Regions from separate parts of the Bacillus cereus group sp. MYBK79-1 genome, predicted to be linked through region 2. Evidence: a T-box and tRNA genes for the amino acid it is inferred to sense, from the RefSeq annotation. Region 2 holds a T-box; the other holds one or more tRNA genes.

Region 1 (5,436 bases), on a different contig from region 2:
ACAGCAACTACTGTCGCAATTGCTTCTTTACTTCCTTCTATGGGAGAAACAAATGTACAAACAGCCAACGCTGAACAATTATCTAATGTGAAAACTGGATATGTAAAAGTCGATCAGGTAGCCTTACATACAAAAGATAACGCAAATAGCTCATCAATTGATACAATTCGCTTTAATACGAAGGTGAACATACTTGAAACAACTAATGGTTGGTATAAAGTATCTGTTAATAATAAAGTAGGTTACGTACAAAAAGATTCTATTCTACTAAAAAACAAACTTCAATCTAATAATCAATATATCGTTAATGCCAATGCATTAAATGTTCGATCTGAACCTAATTTAGAATCTTCAATTTTAGATGTATTACCAAATGGAAAATTCGTTACCATTCAAGAAGAACAAGGCGATTGGTATAAAATTTTACATAATGGCAAAACAGGTTACGTACAAAAAGCATTCGTTTCTAATGGTTCACAGCCTTTAGTAAAAGGTATCACAGTTCAAAATAATACAAAATACACAGTTGCAACACCTAAACTTAATGTACGTAGCACCGCTAGTACAAGTAGTGCACTACTTGGTTCATTACAAAATGGAACACAACTACAAGTAGTGGAAACTGTAGGAACTTGGTATAAAATTCGTTTTGGCACAGGATACGGATACGTGGCAAAACATTATGTAGTGCAAAATCAAGCACAAGTTCAAAAAGCCCAAACTGCTTCCATTCCAGCAGTTTTCAAATTCCCTACTCAAGGAAGAATTAGCTCAACCTTTGATATGCGTTGGGAACAGATGCATTACGGTATAGATATTGCAGCTCCAGGTAATGTCTCTATCCAGGCGGCGGCTGCAGGCAAAGTTGTGAAATCATATTATTCAGCTAGCTATGGCAATGTTGTGTTCATCGCCCATCAAATAAACGGGAAATTATATACAACAGTCTATGCTCACATGAAAGATCGCACTGTACAAGCTGGTGATCAAGTACAAGCTGGACAATTAGTAGGTCATATGGGAAACACAGGTCATTCATACGGGCAACATCTTCATTTTGAATTACACAATGGAGAATGGAATTTTGAAAAAACAAATGCAGTAAACCCACTGCCATATTTAGTTAGGTAAATTGTATGTCACGCAATATCAATATACCTCTCTTAATTGAATACTTAGCCTTTTTAGGTTTAATCTGTTGTTTAATCATTTACAATACAAATACTGTATTTTTATCTATTATCATTGCTTTTGTTGCTTTAGAAATTATGATGGAATCTTTTCAAGTTCAACTTAAACAAAAAATTGCCCATATTTATAATGCCATCTTTCTATTAAGTGCCCTAATAGCAAATATTATTAGTAATGGTTTTTATTTATCTACCGTATTTCCTGTATTTTTTATGGCTGTTTTATTATTCATAGCTAGATACATTCATGTTCCTACTAACAAAAAACACGAACAAGAAGCTTAGAAAGAGGAGACACTTTGTACCAATCTTTCAAAGATAATCCGATAAAATATATATTGAATTTATATGCAAAAATAAATAGTTTTTTTGGTATACAAGGAAGTTATACTGCACAATTTCTCCTTTATGGCATGTTATTTCTCGTCTTAATTACGTTCTCCTTGCTTTACTAATAAAAAAAGGATCTCACATAAACTTGAGATCCTTTTTAATTTATATAGAAAATGCTCTTTATCCGCAAGCATATTTTTCATAAATAAAACTAAGATTATATTTTTTTTCTAAGCTCATTCTTTGCTCATCGTCACACCAATAGAACAGAATATCGTGAATCGTTGCATAACGTTTATTTTTAAGAAATAGTTTAAAGAATGATGGTAAACAATCATGTAATTGTATAAATATATAATTGCGTAATATTTCTTCTTTATATTCAATGCCCTTACAAATATACAATAATTCTTCACAATAATATGCATGTTGTGGAACTTGAATCATTTCGAAAAATGGCACATATGATAATAACTTTCCGATAAAATGATCATATCGATCCATTATTCCTATCGTCATATGCTCCATCATTTCTTTCATTACATATAAATAATCATCTACATGAGTAGTTTTCAATGGGTCTAATCGATCTGAAATTTGAGAAAGTACAGCTCTTTGACAAGCTAACACCGCTTGACTAGGTCCATAATATGATAGGAAGTCTGTACATTTACGATATTTTCGTAATAAGTCATGTGTGTATAAGTCATACACAAACGTATTACAATACATCGCTAGACTCATCATATCACTATTCAATTGTTCTTTTGATAGTAATTTAGCTCTCTTACACATATAAAAGAATGTAAATTCCAATACTTCTTTATGAGATAATAGATGTTTACAATTCGTTATACATTTCTCATTAAATTTAACTCTATCCCAAATTTCTACATCCCCATCAGTCAATTCACCAATACGATATTTAATAATTAAATAGTTTAAAGCAACCGCTTGCGTCAAAAGATCCCACGTTTCATATTCCAATGAAGTATGAACAAACTCAGATAGTCCTTGAGTTACCATAAAAGTATTTGCTTCTTCATACCAACCAATCTCTTGGCATAAACGAAGAATACGTACTAAAGTTGGAATTTCATCTTTATGAAACTGCGGTAAATTCTTTACTTTATTCATTCCATATACGATAAATGAAGCTAAATTTTCTTCTTTATAAAATTCTTTTTCTTTCCAAACTAATATAGTCCGTTCTTTCCCTTCACCTTTTGGATGACAAGGTACAAGCAAAGAAAATAATTCAGCGAAATTATTTGGCTCTATATATGTATCTGTAACCAAATTCCAATTTGGATCGCGCTGTATAGCCCTCATATAATTCCCCTTCCCTTTTATCTACATAGGAAATATTAATCCATTATTACATCATTAACAATAAATATTGCTATATTCAAAATTTTTCATAATACTTATATCTATCAGTATATCATTTTTTCTCTTATTTAAAATTAAGAATGACAAATTTAAATAAACTGTCGAAATTACTAACTATACACTTATTATATAATGGCTCAGATACATCATGCTAACATATTAGTTTAATCCATATATACTAGAATAATGCATCTGATTTTTATACGTAACTTATCCCACTAATGAAAGTCTCTCTTCATTCCGTATGCTCCGAAATTTCACTTAAAGCAAATCCAGCTTGATCATCTGCCGATTCTCTTATAGCTAAATCACCTAGTGCTAGCATCCCAACCAGTTGACCACCCTCAACTACTGGTAATCGTCTAATTTGATACTGTGCCATTAACTCTGTAGCTTTTTCAATAGAATCATCTGGAGAGACTGAAACAATGTTTGTTGTCATTACATTTGTAATTTTATTAGATCCAGGATGTTTCTCAGCAATCCCTCGAACAACTAAATCTCGGTCCGTAACAAGCCCAACAACTTGTTCATTTTCAACAACTGGAATCAATCCAATCGATTCTTCTTTCATCTTTACAGCAGCCTCATATACATTGTCTAGCGGTGTACAATGTACAATATGAGTACTCATAATATCTCTCACTCGTGTCATTTTTGTCTCCTCCTTTTTATACATACCATAGCTTTTCCTAAATCCCTTTATTTATTTCAGGAAAATCAGTTGATAAAGGAGGATTCTACAAAATAAAAAAGAGTCAGCAATATGCTGACTCTTTTTTTATGACCCGTACGGGATTCGAACCCGTGTTACCGCCGTGAAAGGGCGGTGTCTTAACCACTTGACCAACGGGCCATGGCTCCGCAGGTAGGACTCGAACCTACGACCGATCGGTTAACAGCCGATAGCTCTACCACTGAGCTACTGCGGAATAATATATATGGTGGGCCTAAATGGACTCGAACCATCGACCTCACGCTTATCAGGCGTGCGCTCTAACCAGCTGAGCTATAGGCCCATATACTTTAAACAGGGGCAGTAGGAATCGAACCCACACTGGAGGTTTTGGAGACCTCAGTTCTACCTTTAAACTATGCCCCTAAAGGATGCCGACTAGAGGACTTGAACCCCCAACCTACTGATTACAAGTCAGTTGCTCTACCAATTGAGCTAAGTCGGCATAAAAAAATGGTGGCTCGGGACGGAATCGAACCGCCGACACGAGGATTTTCAGTCCTCTGCTCTACCGACTGAGCTACCGAGCCAACATAAATGGCGGTCCCGACCGGGGTCGAACCGGCGATCTCCTGCGTGACAGGCAGGCATGTTAACCACTACACCACGGGACCATTTGGTTGCGGGGACAGGATTTGAACCTGCGACCTTCGGGTTATGAGCCCGACGAGCTACCGTGCTGCTCCACCCCGCGACAATATAATGTTTTTAAAAAATGGAGGAGGTAGAGGGATTCGAACCCCCGCGCGACTCTCGCCGCCTGTCGGTTTTCAAGACCGATCCCTTCAGCCGAACTTGGGTATACCTCCATGAAGGAAAAAATAAAAAATTTATTATTATATGTATCTAAACCATTTAAAAAGAAAATGGAGGAGGTAGAGGGATTCGAACCCCCGCGCGATTCTCACCGCCTGTCGGTTTTCAAGACCGATCCCTTCAGCCGAACTTGGGTATACCTCCGAGACATATAATAAATAAAGTGGAGCCTAGCGGGATCGAACCGCTGACCTCCTGCGTGCAAGGCAGGCGCTCTCCCAGCTGAGCTAAGGCCCCATGTTTTTGGGAATATCGGGAAGACAGGATTTGAACCTGCGACCCCCTGGTCCCAAACCAGGTGCTCTACCAAGCTGAGCCACTTCCCGTAAATAAAAGCGCGCCCGAGAGGAGTCGAACCCCTAACCTCTTGATCCGTAGTCAAACGCTCTATCCAATTGAGCTACGGGCGCATATGGTGCCGAGGGCGGGGGTCGAACCCGCACGGTGGTCACCCACCGCAGGATTTTAAGTCCTGTGCGTCTGCCTGTTCCGCCACCCCGGCATGTCATATTGAAAATTGGAGCGGAAGACGGGATTCGAACCCGCGACCCCAACCTTGGCAAGGTTGTATTCTACCACTGAACTACTTCCGCAAGACATGTTTGAGTTATTTTATTAAAAGTGCGGGTGAAGGGAGTCGAACCCCCACGCCAAAGGCGCTAGATCCTAAGTCTAGTGCGTCTGCCAATTCCGCCACACCCGCATATTTATTTAAAATGGTGAGCCATGAAGGATTCGAACCTTCGACCCTCTGATTAAAAGTCAGATGCTCTACCAACTGAGCTAATGGCTCTTAATGGCTGGGCTAGCTGGATTCGAACCAGCGCATGACGGAGTCAAAGTCCGTTGCCTTACCGCTTGGCTATAGCCCATTAATTAAGAATGGTGGAGGGGGGCAGATTCGAACTGCCGAACCCGAAGGAGCGGATTTACAGTCCGCCGCGTTTAGCCACTTCGCTACCCCTCCGA
Region 2 (16,247 bases):
GCACCTAATTTTAAAATTTTAATGAAAATATAATTTACAATCGTAAACATTACAAATAAAACGATAAACATAATCCACAGTCCTACTTGAAGGAAGAAGTATAATAAACTTACTCCTGCTACAATAACTAAAGCTATTAAAATATTAGCTAAAAAATTCCACAAAGTTGTATATCGGCTCTTAAATAATTTCTGCTCTGTATCCCAATGTATATCTGCAGTTTGTGCATCCCAGCGTGTACCGATTAAATTAATTAACAGTAACCCGTTCGCACTTAGTAAAAACCAAAGTATCATGAAGACAGGAGAAATCCCCGCTACAACTGCCATCGTAATACCGAATACCGCCAAAATAATTACATTAATTAACCAAGCAGTGATTGCTTTCGCAAAAAAGATATCCGAAGCTTTTACTGGTAAATATCGATTCACAAACCAAGAGCTTCCATCACGTGAGAATGAAGTTGTTGCGATGACGTTACTTCCCATTAAAAATAGCGATGCGCAAAGACCAACGCCAATTGCAAGTCCTGCTGATTCTGGATTATCAATATACCCTGTGATCCACTTTAAATTCCCATCTTGCACGAATAAAACAAAGAATAACATAATCGGCATAACGAAAGTTTGTACGATACAATTTAAGAAAAATTGTGGTGTACGGAATAACGTTTTAAATTCTTTTTTCACATACGCTTTTAAATGTGAACTTTGTACCGTTGATTTCTGTAAACCTTCTGCTGAAATGACCTCTTTTTTTGCTGTACTCGTTGAAAGTCCAATAACCCCTTTTAAATATGTACGCTCTGCAATGTAATAAAACAACACAAAGAATACAAATGAAATAAGTGCAAAGATGATTACGTATAAAGGACCCTTCCAATTTGCATTTTCTACTAATGCCACTGCTCCGAAATATGTAGTTGGAAAATAGTTTGTCATTTGTACTAAAAGAGAAGATTCGTTGTTCGCTAGGTAATTCGTGATTGCATCTTCAGAAAACGAACTTTTATTTTTCCACTGTAAAAATACATTAATTCCTACAATAAATAGTATACTTACGATTCCAATAAATATATTTCCTCGATCTTTATTTTTCGCTATATTCGTATACCTCATAATAACTGTCATCAGTAACGACGCTAATACTAACGGCACAATCGGGAAAAGTAAGTAAATGAAAATCATATATATGTAATATGTAATAAATGCGCCACTTTTTAACCCATACGTAATAAAGATCGGTAATAAAATAAATGAACTCATTACGTATTGTGTAATTAATACTGTTAGAAATTTTGCAGAAATAATTTGCGCTGGTTTTAATGGTAACGGTAGTAACATTTCAATATCATTGCTGTAGTAAAATACAGTTAAAATGTTCGTGATACTCATTAAAAATACCCATATACTCGCAATCGCAAGTCCCATTGCGATAATCATTCCCGGATTTTGCCCTAAATGTATCATTCCCTCATACATTGCGTGCGTGATAGAACCAAACAGTAAAAAGCCGACAAATAAAATGGCTGCAAATGAAAATACATACGCCCATCGCTTCTTCTTATCTGTTATAAAATCTGCATAATTTAATTTTAATAATACTTTCGTTAACGTCCAAATTTTACTCATTGCCCGTCATCTCCAAGAACATTTTTTCAAGTGATTCATTGGATTTAAAATGATCTCTCATTTCATCTAAATTTCCTTTAAACTGCAAATTCCCCCTATTAATAATCGCAACGCGGTCACATATTTTTTCAGCTACTTCTAATACGTGAGTAGAGAAAAATACAATCTTCCCTTTATCCGCATGTTCTCTCATCATTTCTTTTAATATATATGCAGATTTCGGATCAAGCCCCGTTAACGGTTCGTCTAAAATCCATACATCTGGCTCATGCACGAGCACACCAATAATAACGATTTTTTGTCTCATACCGTGCGAGTAACTTTGAATTTGATCCGATAACGCATTGTAAAGATCAAATTTCTTTGCTAAAGACTCGATTCGTTCTTGTCGTACTTCTTTCGGTACCTCATACATATCTGCCATAAAGTTTAAATATTCAATTCCCTTTAATCGTAAAAACATATCTGGGCTATCAGGGACATAACCAAACGTCTTTTTTGCTTCCATCGGATTTTTCATAATATCAATACCGTTAATCGTAATCGTCCCTTTGTCCACCCCATGAATACCAGTAATCATCTTAATTGTCGTTGATTTACCCGCACCATTCGGCCCTAAAAATCCAAAAATTTCTCCGCTAGGCACTGATAAACTTAAATCTTTTACTGCATAAGTAGACCCGTTATAACTTTTTGACACATTCGTAATTTCAATCATTCCATCCAATCCTTTCCTTAATTACCAAATAACTATATTAATATTATAGCATACTTCTATTTTTAGATTTTTATATTTTTTCAGTTTTTTCAACCTTTAAAATAAATATACAAACCTAATCCAACGATTAAAACGACAGCTAGTATTATATAAATCATCGTCAGCCGTTTAATATTCCCTTTTGTCGCTTTACTATAATTCGCATCACCATTTCGCCCAATTAACACCGTCGCCACTACAGTAATTACTACAAGTAATGCAACGATCATGATCCAAGTTAGCATGCCTTCCTCCCCCTCCTTACAATCATTTTACAATATTATCCTCTTTATTTCGCAGTATATTTCCTCTTTTTACTATTATTATGAAAAGAATTGGAAAACTATTATTACTATACATTTCTATATGTGATATATTTATAACATAACGTGATTTATTTCTAACATCGAAAGGAGAATCTATCGTGAAAACAACTTGGATTAAATATTTAGGATTTCTCGGTTTCTTCGGTTTCCTCGGCTTTTTTTATGAAAAAGGATTGTTTACTATGTTCTGTTTCTTCTCCTTTTTCACAACGTATAGAACGGTTCAACACGATGAACTATTTGAACAAATCGTCAATAAATCGTGCCGCAATGCCTTTATCGTTACATTACTAACTACTGCTATTATTATGTTTATTGAAATGTTATTTCCAAACCCTACGCTACAAGAGATTGATATCGCCCTTATTTTCGGCACGCTCATTCTTACGTTCGGCTTCTCTATGTTCTTTTACGATAAACCTGTTGATGAAATGGAAGATGCACCATGGCGTTCATAACGAAAATAAAAGAATACCGAGCCAAGTTACATATGACACAAGAGGATTTAGCAAAAAGTGTTGGTGTACGCCGTGAAACAATTAGCCATCTCGAAAAAGGAAAATATAACCCTTCCTTACAACTCGCTCACGATATAGCGAAGGCACTTCATAGTACAATTGATGAGATTTTTATTTTTGAGGATTAATTGAGGACACAAAATCATATAAAAATACCGGCATCCTTCCCATGAAGAATGCCGGTATTTCTCATTTATCACCCATACAAAACAGCATGAAATACGCCTAACAGTAAATATTGATCCTTTATATAATCTTCATCATATACATCCATCTCGATATCATACATATCTTCTTCAAGACGAATATTCCAATCTGCGATTACGTAGCCGTTTCGTAATAACTTTCCAAGCCCAATTGAAGTTTTGTGAACAACATATTCTTCTGTCTTATATGTAAAGGTAAATATGAAATTTGCATCCAATAACTTTCCATCACATACAAGTATTTCATGCTCTGCATCATTATTATTGATGTACGTTACTAAAATCCTTCTTTGGCGCTGCCTACTTACATCCTTTGCAATGACGCGAATATTGTCCTTACTATCCTTTATTTCATAAATGATATTACTACCGACTTTCGGAATAAAGTCTAGCACTTTCATCAACATATTTTTATAATAGCCCCGTACTACGCCTACTCTTTCGCTTTCATTATAAACCTCTATCGACGTCGTATCCGCTTTACTATCACACAGTCGTTTGTAAGAAAGCTTCATCATTCGCTCTCCTCTTAAGTACTGATCAAACGTAACGGGATATTCTATCGCGCGCAGTTCCTTATTGAGCTCATTCAAATAGCGTTGAACGCTCTCTACTAATGCTGTAGTGGATATACGCTCTTGAAGTTCAAATTGTTGCCAACTGGAAGAAACTCTCCACTGATCTTCCTCTTCATAGAAGAATCCGAGAATTACTTCCTCACGGTCACTCGTTTCATAATTCATATGTACGTTTTGACCGTATTGTACTTGTTCCATCCACTGTCCTAAATAAATGCCAAGCTCTGCAACCTTCATGCATGGCTTCTGAAAAAATACGCTGTCACTCGCGCGAATCGTTAAATCTCCTTCAATAAAGCCATTTGCATAAGCGGCATACCGTGGTTCATCCTTCTGCGGAATACTCTTGTCTAACTCAAATAAAAACGTTAACATCTTTCACTCACCTCTAGTTATTACACCGATCGTACCTATAAATTGAACGCAACTCAAATTATATCGACGATTTTCCCAATATATCTACCGTAACTCAAAATATATCAACACGATTAAAATGAAACTACCTTTTCTTCCGCCACTTCCACAATTCCTAAAATTTGTAGCAAGCTCTCCACTTCATAAGTCGGCTTAACACCTGTCATATTTTCTTTCAAACTCGGATTATACCAACACGTATCAATGCCGTAAACTTCTCCGCCTTTCATATCAGAAGTTAAAGAATCTCCAACGATTAATACACTTGATTTATCAGTAATCCCAAACTTCTCAAATGCATAATCAAAAATCTCACGTGCTGGTTTTTGATGACCAACCTCTTCTGAAATAATAATATGATCAAAGAAATTACATAAAGGCGAATTTCCGATTCTAGATTGTTGCACCTTCGTATATCCATTCGTAATAATACCTAACTTGCAACCTTGTAGTTTCTCACATAATTGCACTGCACCTTCTATAAGGTGTACTTCTTTCCCTAAGTTTTCAAGGTATACATCACTAAATTGCTGTGCATCTACTTCTATATTATGAAGGGAAAATAATTGTCTAAATCGATCTACCGCTAATTCACTTAGCGTAATCATTTTATTTTCTAAATTTCTCCATAATCCATTACTAATCTCTTTATAACTTGCAAGATAATCATTATACCCTGTAGGCATCCCGAACTGTACAAACGCGTTATGCAAAGCATTTCTTTCCGTTTCAGGAAAATCTAATAATGTATCATCTACGTCGAATAATATAACTTTATATTTCATTATGCTCTCCTCAACTAGTACGTTATTTACAACTTGTATTTTCTCATTAATTCTCTCTTAAGTCGAACTTTTTCCCTTTACGAATCGTAGCTGTACAGAGAACTTAAAGTTGCTTTTAGGCAAACGAGTTATGTTATTCAAAAATAATTAATTGTGAAAATACTATAAATTTGAGATAATTTGGATAATGAATCAAATTTTTAAAAAGGTAATACAGGAATAGAAAGGGGCGGAACAACATAGTAAATTCATGGGGAAGACCTAAAATAACAATCCCAAAAACAAAAAGTGAATGGGTTGGAGATATCATTGGATATTCATTGTTCTTTGGATCAATCATTTTTCTGATCATTATTTGGGGAAGATTACCCGAGGAAGTACCCGCACATTATAACGCATATGGTGCTGTAGATCGCTGGGGATTAAAGTGGGAACTTTTGCTTTTGCCAGGAATAGGGCTTTTCATACTCCTTTTAATGCAAACTTTAGAAAAGTTTCCAGAAGTTCATAACTACCCACAAAGACTGAATGAATCAAATGCTAAAGAGTTTTATTTAAATAGTAGAAAAATGCTTAATCAATTAAAAAATGTCTGTTTACTTATTTTTGCTTTCATCCTATTTGAAACAATTTCAATCGCTTTAAATTGGAGCGGCGGTTTCGGAAAATTATTTTTACCGATATTGTTAATTGGGACAGTTATTCCAATTGTAATAGGAGTTATTAGGCAACGAAAAATTTCATAATAGAAACAGGAGGCTAATCCAATTAGCCTCCATCCTCATTATTTATCCTCTAACAATAACACTTTCATTTCCTCTAACGACTCTTTCGTAAAGCCAAGTGCTTTTTCAGCATACGCTTCAACTGAACCATATTGCTTTTTCACTTCATCAATCGCAGCTTGTAAATATTCAGCGCGCGCTTCAAACATTGCACCTAATATCGCTCTACTTTCATCGTTTTGTAGTTTTGCACCTAAAAAGGCCATCATTTTTTCATTTAACTTTTCACGGAAACCGTTACTTAGTAAATAGTCTTCCATTACTGTTTTTTCCGGTACACCTAGTAAAAGTAATAATAGTGCTGATCCGAATCCAGTGCGGTCTTTTCCAGCTGTACAGTGGTTTACTAACGGTAAGTTTTCTGGGTTTTGCGCTAAGTTTAAGAAGCTCACGAATGCTTCATTACCACTTACGAAATCTTGATTCATTTTCACAAGGTACTCGCCTGGCTTCCCTAACATAGAAAGGTCACCAACTTGGAAAAATTCATTTATGTTCAAGTCTTTCGCTAAATCTTGCATAACTGGTAAGCATACTTGGCGAGCACCCGTAATCTCTGGATTCGGCTTATGCTTCACTTCAAAGTCTGTACGGTAGTCACAAATTAACTTTAAGCCAGACTTTTGTAAATAGTCGATATCCCACTCTGTTAATCCTGCTAATTCTTCAGAACGGTACAACTTGCCCCATTTTACTTTACGTCCTTCAGTCGTTTCATAACCTCCCATATCACGGAAGTTAAACGCGCCTTGTAATGGCAATCTACGCTCAGCTACTGTCACTGCTTGTCCATTACTTCCTACTAGTCTAAAATATGGACGCTCATTTTCACTCGGATTTTCAATTGTACATGATGATTCTCCATTTACCGTTGCAAGTAATTCTCCATTTTCCTCAATATGCTCTGATGAAGTACTCCAGTAAATGCGAACTTCCTCTATATTATTTTCCCACTTTATATATAACGTATTGTCTTCATTTCTTTCTACAGTTGCTTGTAACCAATTTCTTTGCTGCTCCATTCTTTCACCAACGCTTTCTCGTATAATCGAATCTTTCTCTATTGTATTATAGGAATATCTATTTTGTCGTTCTCATTTTTCTTTTTATCTTACAAACAGGCAAAGAGTTCTTTTACTTGTTCAAAATTTGTACACGGATTCCCGTTAAACAAGTTCAAGAACCTTTTTCATCCTCCTAAAACTTCCTCACATATCGCTCAGTACAACTCAGCAGCTGACATCCGTTCTTTTCAAAAACATCCTTCATCCATTCATTTTGCACATTTGTCTCGCCAATATAATAAGATGCGCCTATTTCCTTTAAGACAAACATTGCTCCTGTAAAGAATGCTGCTTCATACCCTTTATTTCGCATATTTGGAGCGACTGCGAAATACATGAGTTTTCCTTCTTCTAACGTACCTCTTTCAATATGGGGAATTACAATTCCTATCGGCACTTCACCTACACTCGCTGTTAAACAATGCTCTTTCCATTGCTCACCAATTTCTTGTAGCATCATATTTACAAATTGATCATAAGTGACTTGTTCTTCCGTCATTTCGTTCCAAAGAGAATAAAATGTATTTTCTCCTACTTCTTCAATAAGCTTAAAATCAATTTCACTTTCTATATCTTCTACTTCATATATATCCTTAAACACAATCATGTTTTCAGTAATATATTCAAATGAATACGTTTCGAAGCATTTCTTATACACATCGTAATTTGGGCTTTTTGAAGAAACCTCAAAATGTAAGTTTTCTATTCCCTCTTTTTCAGCCTCATTAACGCAATACTGCATTATTTCTTCTAATTGCGTTTTTGTAAAAGGCTCCGCATTATTTTCTTTTATCATGATAGAAGAAGCATTTCTTCTTATTTTAAAATATTTTTCTAGCTGTTCTATAGTCATCATATACTTCCCTCATCTATGTCATACTCGAATTTCTACTTGTTCTCCTTGCATGAGCAGGATTGTCCTTGAATATATAGAATACTAGAAAACATCACATCTTTAAAGTGCGGAGGAGGTTCTCCATTGGATATTACAGCATTGCAACAACAGTTAGAGCTTATACAACAAAATGACTATACGCAACTGCAACATATAGATATGAATGAGTTAACACTCAATATGCTTCAGTATGTCGGAACAACTGATAGTTACGTTCGTTACCAGCTTATATATAAATGTTTTGCACATTTCATTCATCATGAATTCCTTATGGATGATCAACTGAAATTACTGTTGCAAACTTGTTTAAGTGATGAGTATTTATATTGTGACATTTACTCCCCACATACAGATGGGGTTTTCACACGTTCTTACACTGTTTCATTACTTGCATTAATACTCCAATTCGCTAACTCGCACTACTTTTTTACAGAGGCGGATATCCAAGAAATAAAAAACAAACTCATTACATACACAAACTTAGAAACGGATTTTCGAGGCTATATTGAAAATAAAGGGTGGGTTCATTGTCTTGCCCACGTATCTGATGCCTTTACTGAAATTGTTCACAATTCTTATACGAATTTTGAGTGGTATGAAGAATTAATTCATTGTTTATTAAATAAAATTTTTATCCCATCGGATCTTTTTCATAATAATGAAGATGAACGAATTGTTACACCGTTACTATCGATGCTATATCATGATTTCCCACAAGATGAGTTAATTTCAATTATTTATAAAAAAATAAAAAGGCTTCCTCAAATTAGAAAACGCCTTTCGCTAAATGAATATTGTATTTTATGTGCCAACATTAAAACCTTTTTACGTACTTTATTTTTCAGAACGAAAGATGATCATAACTTAGCCTTTACAGCACGTAAAACAGAAAGAATGTTAAAAGAACTTCCTAATTATTATTAACTATAAGGAGAACAAATATGGGTTATGTTGAAGACATGAGAAATTTAGTAGGCAATCATCCACTTATTTTAATAGGTTCGCACGCCATTATATTAAATGAGGAAAATAAAATATTACTGCAGCTACGCACAGATTTTAACCGCTGGGGCATTATTGGCGGCGCCTTAGAGTATAATGAAACGTTAGAAGACGCTTTAAAGCGAGAAGTATATGAGGAGACTGGACTTATCATTAAAAATCCAGAACCATTCCGTACATACTCAGGACCAGATTTCTTTCAAATCTATCCAAATGGCGATCAAGTACACGGTGTACTCGTTGTTTATATTTGCCGCACGTTCCATGGTGAACTTGTATGCGACCATACGGAATCGAAAGAACTACACTTCTTTCCGCTTGATGAGTTACCTAGCAATCTTCCTCCTGTTATTGAGAAGATTATTAAAGAATTTCAGCACTCCAATTAAAAAGCATTACATATTAAAAAACCGCATTTCCCGTTATTATAACGCGAAATGCGGTTTTTTATTTCACTGTAAGTCCGAATTATCCCCTTCAGAGTTAGATTGTTATCTCAATCTGATTTCCTTCAGGGTCACTTACTACACTTTCATAGTAACCATCCCCTGTAGTACGCGGGCCGTTTAACACATGGTATCCTGCTTCTCTTAATGTATTCGTTAATTCGTTCACCTTTTCTTTACTACCTACAGAAAAAGCAATATGCGCATATCCTACTGTTTGTGTTTTTATTTTATCGTCTATCCCTACTTGTCTCATAAGTTCTAGACGCGCACCACCTTCAAAAGTTATGAAATAAGATTCAAACTGCTTTTTCGGATTGTGATATAAGCTATTTTCTTCACCACCGAAGTACTGTTTATAGAACTCACGCATGGCTTCTAAATCATTCACCCAAATTGCTACATGTTCAATTTTCATAATCGACACCTTTTCTTTTACTGTATTCAACCAACATTTTTATATTTAATTTTCTTTACTTGTTCTTGTTATCATAAGATCAAGTCCAAGACTTTTTAGTCCATATAAATAATCTTCTTTCCAATCGCTCACTGTTATTTTCGGAATATGTTCTACCGGAATGTACTGCGGACAAGTTTTTACAATTTGATCTATTACAAATTGGTTCACCTCATCATCACAGAAGATAAAGGTATGAGGGTTAATAATAGCTATACATGTAGCTATTAAACGGGTAATAGCATCTATATTATATTTCTCTGGATTATTTGCATCGTTAACTTCGTCTCCACTTCTTAAAGCTTGTAAGAAATTTTTATTATCATACTGCGGAACGAAAGATACTTCTCCTGAGAAAAAGGTGCTTCCTCGTACTACATCTCCATTTATCATAATCCCTGCCCCTGGGCCATTTTGACCTGAATACAAATACACAAGAGATGAATTGTCGTTATTTCCAGTGCCTTTATAATAACCAAGCACTGCGGCATTCATATCATTTTCTATTACTACAGGTATTGAAAACAGATCCTCCAAGTGACTTTTCAAATTGAAATTTTGGAACTTTTCATAACCAGGAATATAGAAAATACGACCATTATCAACCGAACCGGGCACACCAATTGATATAGAGCTTATTTTCGGGAATGTAGCGATAAGATTTTCAATATGTTTTGATAATAGATTCACGCCAGTATCCATTAATACACTTGAAGTACTTCCTTGTTCTTTTACTTCCCCTAAACAGTTAAAAATGGTATAGTTTGTTTCATTTTTTTCTAAAAATATCGCTAATCCTAACATATATTCTGGATTATACGCATATCGTTTCGCTCTTCTTCCGCCACTTGAATCATCTAGACCGACTAAAGTAACTTCACCTTCTTGTTTCATATTTTCTATAAATTTACTTATCGTTGGAAAACTAATTTCTAATGTATTACTAAGTTCAACTTTCGTCGCACTTCCTTGCTCTAGAAGAGCTGTACGAATGCCGCGAAGGATCGTCTCTTTAATCGATTTTTGAGTAACAAATTGTTCACTCAAATCGCTCACCACCTTAATCAACATACTTATTAAACTCTTTTAATAAGTTGCGTTGACAATATATCATACATCATTTTCTAAAGCAATAAAGATGATATATTTCCGCTGCATGCAATCCTTATTTAGCTTGATGTATTCTCTCTCGTAACAGATGATACAATTCCAGACAAAAGAACAAATAATAAAACAGCTAGCAAGGCATTACGTATTCCGAATGCTTCCCCAAGTATCCCTAAAAATGGTGGTCCGACTAAAAAAGCGGTATAACCAATGATAGAAACTGCAGCAACATTAGAAGTCGCATTTTCGCGGTCATCTCCAGCAGCTGACAGACCAATTGGGAACCCTAGCGCTGCACCAATCCCCCACAGTACTACACCAAATGCTAGAAAATACGAATTACTCCCAAATATTACGATTGAAATTCCTAGAATCGCCATCATAATAGTGGCACGTACGACAGCGACACGACCGAATCGATCAAGGAAATAGCTGCTACACATACGAGCTAACGTCATTGCCAATACAAAAATTGTGTACATAATAGAACCTGTCACTACACTTTGCTCATGTCCATCTACCATCACGATAGATAACCAATCATTTGCACTTCCTTCTGCAAATGCCATTCCAAGCACAAATAGACCAATTAAAAGCACCTTTTTTTCCATACGTAAGGTCTTAAGCTTCTCTCGCTTTTTGTTCCGCAATTTCTCCTTCTTTCCTGTTCCATGTGGCAGAAAACGATACACCATACATACAAGTAATACAAACACTACCGAAATCGCAAGAAACTGATACAGAATCGGGATGTGAAGCGACGCTGCGACAGAACCACTGAGCGCGCCTACTAAAGTTCCTACACTAAAAAAGCCATGGAATTTCGGAAGAAGAGTTGTTCCTAATTTCTGCTCAATGGAAGAGCCTTCTACATTCAATGCGACTTCCGCCAATCCGTACCCTACTCCAAATACTAGTAAGCTACTAAAAGCCCCCATACTAGAAACAAAATAAATATTTATCCCTAAACAAATCAATCCAACAATCATAAAAAACATACTGCCTATAATAACGTCTCTAGCTCCCTTACAGTCAATGAAGCGGCTTGCACTTAGTAAACCAATTATTGAACCGACAGATAGTCCGAATAAAATCCAGCCCATTTCTGCATTTGACACTGCTAAAATATCTCGAGTAGATGCTGTTCTTGAAATCCATGTAGCAAAAGCGACACCTGGCAAAGCAAATAAGAGAAAAAGAGCATTTCGAGAGGCAAGTAATGTCTTTGTATAATTGTCCGTACTATATTTCTCCATATGAAACACCTTTCACATTGTCTATACGATAAGACACCAGTTTATTCATATACCCGTAAAAAACGATTTCTATAAGTCTATTGTTTTAATAACTTTAGCTGGATTACCACCAACAACTACATTATTAGGTACATCTTTTGTCACAACTGCCCCTGAAGCAATTACAGCGTTGTCTCCAATTGAAATACCAGGGTTAATTATAGCTCCTCCGCCAACCCAAACATTATTACCAATCTTTACAGGCTTCCCATATTCTTTGCCAGAATTCCGTTCAACTGGATGCAAGGGATGCGTAGCAGTATAAATGTGGACACCCGGTGCAAACATACAATTATCACCGATTCGCACTTCACAAACGTCCAAAATCACACAATTAAAATTTGCGAAAAAGCTCTTTCCAACATGGATATTGTATCCATAATCACAACGAAAATCAGGATTAATGTGGGATTTTCCGTCAGCTGAAGAACCTAAAAGCTGATTTAATAACGTAAAATGTTGTTCATCTCCTGTCTCCATCGCCTCATTATAAAGACGTGTTAAACGTTTTGCCTCCACCCTATCAGCTACCAATTCTTCGTCATCCGCAATATACATTTCTCCTGCCACCATCTTTTCTTTCTCCGTTTTCATACAATCCTCTCCTTTTTTATTATATGAGATACACTTATTAAACATCTTTAATAAGTGACTTTAATTATACTTATTAAACACATTTAATAAGTAACCCTATATTAGCATACTTTTTCATATATGCAACTCATAAGTTTCGAAAGAAAATGTGAACTCTTTGCTTCACCTAATGATATTACGCAAAAATAAGGGAACGCTCAGCATCCCCTCTCAAATCCAATCCGTTTCTTTATTTTTGCTAAATTTACCTTCGCGATTTCTCTTGCCCGCTCAGCACCTTTTTCTAACGCTTCGTATAATAAATTTGGCTCATTCATATACATAGCGTATTTCTCACGAGGTCCGGCTAATTCGCGGTCTACAACGCGCAATAACTCTTTTTTCACATCGCCCCATCCAATGCCAGTTTCATACTTTTCACGCATCGACTGTATTTCATCTTCCGTCGCAAATTCTTTATATATCGTAAATAACGTTTCTAATTCTTTCTGTTCATTCGGAAGTGAGGAGTCTGTTTTAATTTTAAAGATTAACTTTCGTAGTTTTTCTTGTTCTGCAAATAACGGGATCACATTTCCGTAACTTTTACTCATCTTTCTTCCATCAAGACCAGGTAAAATGGCACCTTCTTCTTGTATGACATACTGCGGAAGTGTAAATGTCATGCCGAATTTATGATTAAAATACGTCGCAATATCACGCGCAATTTCAATATGCGGAATTTGGTCTTTTCCAACTGGTACATGCGTAGCTTGAAATAATAATATGTCAGCTGCCATTAAAATCGGGTACGTATATAATCCCATATTCACTCCCGCATCTACCTCTAAACCCACTTCTTTATTTTGCTCCACCCTCGCTTTATACGCATGGGCACGGTTCATAAGCCCTTTCGGAGTTAGGCAAGCTAATATCCAAGCTAATTCTAGAATTTCCGGTACTTCTGTTTGCCTGTAGAAAATAACATCTTCTCCAATTCCAAGTGATAACCAAGTGGCTGCTACCTCTTTCGTATAACTACTGAACTTTTCTGGATCATGTACAGCATTTAATGCATGATAATCAGCTATAAAATACAATGCTTTTCCTTCATTACTCTTTGACATTTGTAATGCAGGTTTAATCGCGCCAATATAATTCCCTAAATGCGGATAACCTGTCGGCTTAATTCCTGTTAACATTATTTTTCCGCTCAACCTAACTCCTCCTTTCTCAAAATAAAAAGAGCCCCTCATCCTTAAAAAAGGACGAGAAACTCCCGCGGTACCACCTTCATTAGCTATCATCATAGCTCACTTCAACTTCTTAACGTGAAGTAACCGTCTTTGCCTACTCATTTCAGCTAGAAGCTCTAGAGCCCATTCCATATTCATCCCTTACTGATTTCCACCACACATCAGCTCTCTGAAAAGTTTCGAATATGTACTCTTCTCTTTCATCGCTTTTCGTTATTTTTTACAGTTTATCACATTTCTCGTTCATCTAAAACTGAATTTTCTTTTTTTGTTAGATTTCAGCAATAGTGATTACCAATTTATTCCGAGAGATATATAATCAATATATATAATCGATTTGCACTACAAAAACGAGGTGATGTTTTGGGTTGGTTTACTAAAAAGAATGATACGTTTAAGATTGATGTGTTTAAGAACGATGATAAAAGTCAAGGTGATACTTTAGGGGTAATTATACACTTCACACCTATCGCTATATATGTATACACCTGCGATGAGTACATAGAAACATTTGACGGTGCGCTCACTTTTGAAAATGAGAACGGAAACCAAGTAGAAATCGGGGGTACTTTCATTTCTCTTGAAGTAGATGCTACTTTTCGCATGGACGATCTAATATTTGATTATAAACTAAAGGAAAGCAATCTACCTATTATTGAATTAAAAGCCTACGCATAAGGTTTATTGGTTTACTACAACAAGAGTATAAATGAAAAAGAGCTAAAACAACATTACCTGTTTTAGCTCTTTTTTTACGTATTCAACTTAACAAATCTATAACTATGCGTTACTAACACTTTTAATATCGCATATCCTGGAATTGCTAAAATAATCCCCATAATTCCAAATAAATTTCCGGCAGTTAAAATAATAAAAATAATAGTAATTGGGTGAATGTCTAATTTTTTCCCCATAACCTGCGGAGAAATAAATTTACCTTCTGCTAATTGTACAACTATCATTACGATAATTACTTTTAACACCATTGCTGGCGAATCGATAAATGCGATAATTAACGCTGGAGTTATTGCGATAATTGGTCCTACGTACGGAACGATATTTACAATCATCGCTAAAATAGCAAGTAGTACCGCATATTTAATACCGATAATAAGGTAACCAATTAATAGCATAATACCGATAAACAAGCTAACGATAATTTGCCCTCTAATATACGAGCTAATCGCATAATGCATATCATCTAGTATGCTCATCGCTGCTGGTCGTCTTTGCTCTGAAATAAACTTTAAAAAGTGATTCGGTAATTGTTCACCATCTTTTAAAAGATAAAACAATATAAACGGAACCATTACAAACGTTAAAACGACCTCTGTAACAGTGCTTAAAAATCCAGTTACATTTCCAGTTACTGATGATAACGACTTCGTAAAATCAACTGTGTAGTCTTTTACCATACTCGCTACATTAATATTTAAATTCTCTTGAATTTTCCCTAGTAAATTACTTTCTCCAAATCTACGTGCTGCTCGTTCGATTTCATGACCGAAATACGGTAAGTTATCTATTAATGCATCGATTTGATCTTTAATAATTGGGATAACCGTTACAACTAAAAATACAAATAATCCTAGTACTATTAAATATATGGAAGCTATTGATACAATTCTTGAAACACCTTTCTTTTCGAGAAGCGAAACGAATGGATGCAAAATATAAAATAGTACGCCAGCTAATAATACTGGGAAGAATATTGTTTTTAAAAAGACGATAAACGGAGTAAACACAAAAGAAATTTTCGTTAACAGTAATATGTTTATAAACAATAACGCAAACCCAAGTAACACCGCTAAATAATTGTGTTCTCTAAAAAACTTTTTCAACTTATCTCTTTTTCTTATATTTATTTTCTCCAATGAAACCACCTCTTCGAATGATGAAAAGCCCTTATTCAGGGCTTTTCATCATAATCTATATCTTTATTTCCTTGCAGCTTTCACTACAAATGATACAATAAGAATTAACACGATTGCTCCTAATAATGCTGGCACGACATGAATCCCACCAAAAGATGGCCCAAAAGACCCAAATAATCTACCACCTAACGAAGCACCTAATAAACCTGCGATAATATTTCCAAACATACCACCTGGAAAATTTTTACCCGTTATAGAACCTGCAATTGCACCTATAA

The links. A T-box is a leader RNA that pairs with one kind of tRNA and senses whether it is charged. The one in region 2 lies ahead of ACTFOB_RS21605 (tryptophan--tRNA ligase), so its partner is inferred to be a tRNA-Trp.
Positions count from the first base shown of each region.
Region 1: it has a tRNA-Trp gene. The T-box ahead of ACTFOB_RS21605 (tryptophan--tRNA ligase) is inferred to sense a tRNA for this amino acid. The anticodon was not compared.

Region 1 covers NZ_JBQAEO010000003.1:196-5,631, reverse strand. The annotation lists gene ACTFOB_RS06865 (SH3 domain-containing protein) at 1-1,131, shown strand, start outside; gene ACTFOB_RS06860 (hypothetical protein) at 1,137-1,475, shown strand; gene ACTFOB_RS06855 (DUF3965 domain-containing protein) at 1,704-2,855, opposite strand; gene ACTFOB_RS06850 (CBS domain-containing protein) at 3,151-3,570, opposite strand; tRNA gene ACTFOB_RS06845 (tRNA-Glu) at 3,700-3,771, opposite strand; tRNA gene ACTFOB_RS06840 (tRNA-Asn) at 3,773-3,847, opposite strand; tRNA gene ACTFOB_RS06835 (tRNA-Ile) at 3,858-3,934, opposite strand; tRNA gene ACTFOB_RS06830 (tRNA-Trp) at 3,947-4,017, opposite strand; tRNA gene ACTFOB_RS06825 (tRNA-Thr) at 4,024-4,096, opposite strand; tRNA gene ACTFOB_RS06820 (tRNA-Phe) at 4,106-4,181, opposite strand; tRNA gene ACTFOB_RS06815 (tRNA-Asp) at 4,190-4,265, opposite strand; tRNA gene ACTFOB_RS06810 (tRNA-Met) at 4,269-4,345, opposite strand; tRNA gene ACTFOB_RS06805 (tRNA-Ser) at 4,368-4,460, opposite strand; tRNA gene ACTFOB_RS06800 (tRNA-Ser) at 4,519-4,611, opposite strand; tRNA gene ACTFOB_RS06795 (tRNA-Ala) at 4,632-4,704, opposite strand; tRNA gene ACTFOB_RS06790 (tRNA-Pro) at 4,720-4,793, opposite strand; tRNA gene ACTFOB_RS06785 (tRNA-Arg) at 4,804-4,877, opposite strand; tRNA gene ACTFOB_RS06780 (tRNA-Leu) at 4,881-4,969, opposite strand; tRNA gene ACTFOB_RS06775 (tRNA-Gly) at 4,986-5,060, opposite strand; tRNA gene ACTFOB_RS06770 (tRNA-Leu) at 5,090-5,170, opposite strand; tRNA gene ACTFOB_RS06765 (tRNA-Lys) at 5,185-5,260, opposite strand; tRNA gene ACTFOB_RS06760 (tRNA-Gln) at 5,265-5,339, opposite strand; tRNA gene ACTFOB_RS06755 (tRNA-Tyr) at 5,351-5,434, opposite strand.
Region 2 covers NZ_JBQAEO010000017.1:14,795-31,041, reverse strand. The annotation lists gene ACTFOB_RS21685 (putative ABC transporter permease subunit) at 1-1,631, opposite strand, end outside; gene ACTFOB_RS21680 (ABC transporter ATP-binding protein) at 1,624-2,349, opposite strand; gene ACTFOB_RS21675 (hypothetical protein) at 2,439-2,633, opposite strand; gene ACTFOB_RS21670 (DUF3796 domain-containing protein) at 2,813-3,172, shown strand; gene ACTFOB_RS21665 (helix-turn-helix transcriptional regulator) at 3,160-3,360, shown strand; gene ACTFOB_RS21660 (tubby C-terminal domain-like protein) at 3,429-4,391, opposite strand; gene ACTFOB_RS21655 (YjjG family noncanonical pyrimidine nucleotidase) at 4,505-5,215, opposite strand; gene ACTFOB_RS21650 (DUF1648 domain-containing protein) at 5,536-5,961, shown strand; gene ACTFOB_RS21645 (tyrosine-protein phosphatase) at 6,000-7,022, opposite strand; gene ACTFOB_RS21640 (GNAT family N-acetyltransferase) at 7,198-7,920, opposite strand; gene ACTFOB_RS21635 (DUF2785 domain-containing protein) at 8,044-8,883, shown strand; gene ACTFOB_RS21630 (NUDIX hydrolase) at 8,901-9,350, shown strand; gene ACTFOB_RS21625 (VOC family protein) at 9,445-9,825, opposite strand; gene ACTFOB_RS21620 (ROK family protein) at 9,871-10,911, opposite strand; gene ACTFOB_RS21615 (MFS transporter) at 11,034-12,227, opposite strand; gene ACTFOB_RS21610 (maltose O-acetyltransferase) at 12,297-12,860, opposite strand; gene ACTFOB_RS21605 (tryptophan--tRNA ligase) at 13,058-14,095, opposite strand; T-box leader at 14,101-14,308, opposite strand; gene ACTFOB_RS21600 (hypothetical protein) at 14,459-14,773, shown strand; gene ACTFOB_RS21595 (AI-2E family transporter) at 14,848-15,969, opposite strand; gene ACTFOB_RS21590 (GlsB/YeaQ/YmgE family stress response membrane protein) at 16,033-16,247, opposite strand, start outside.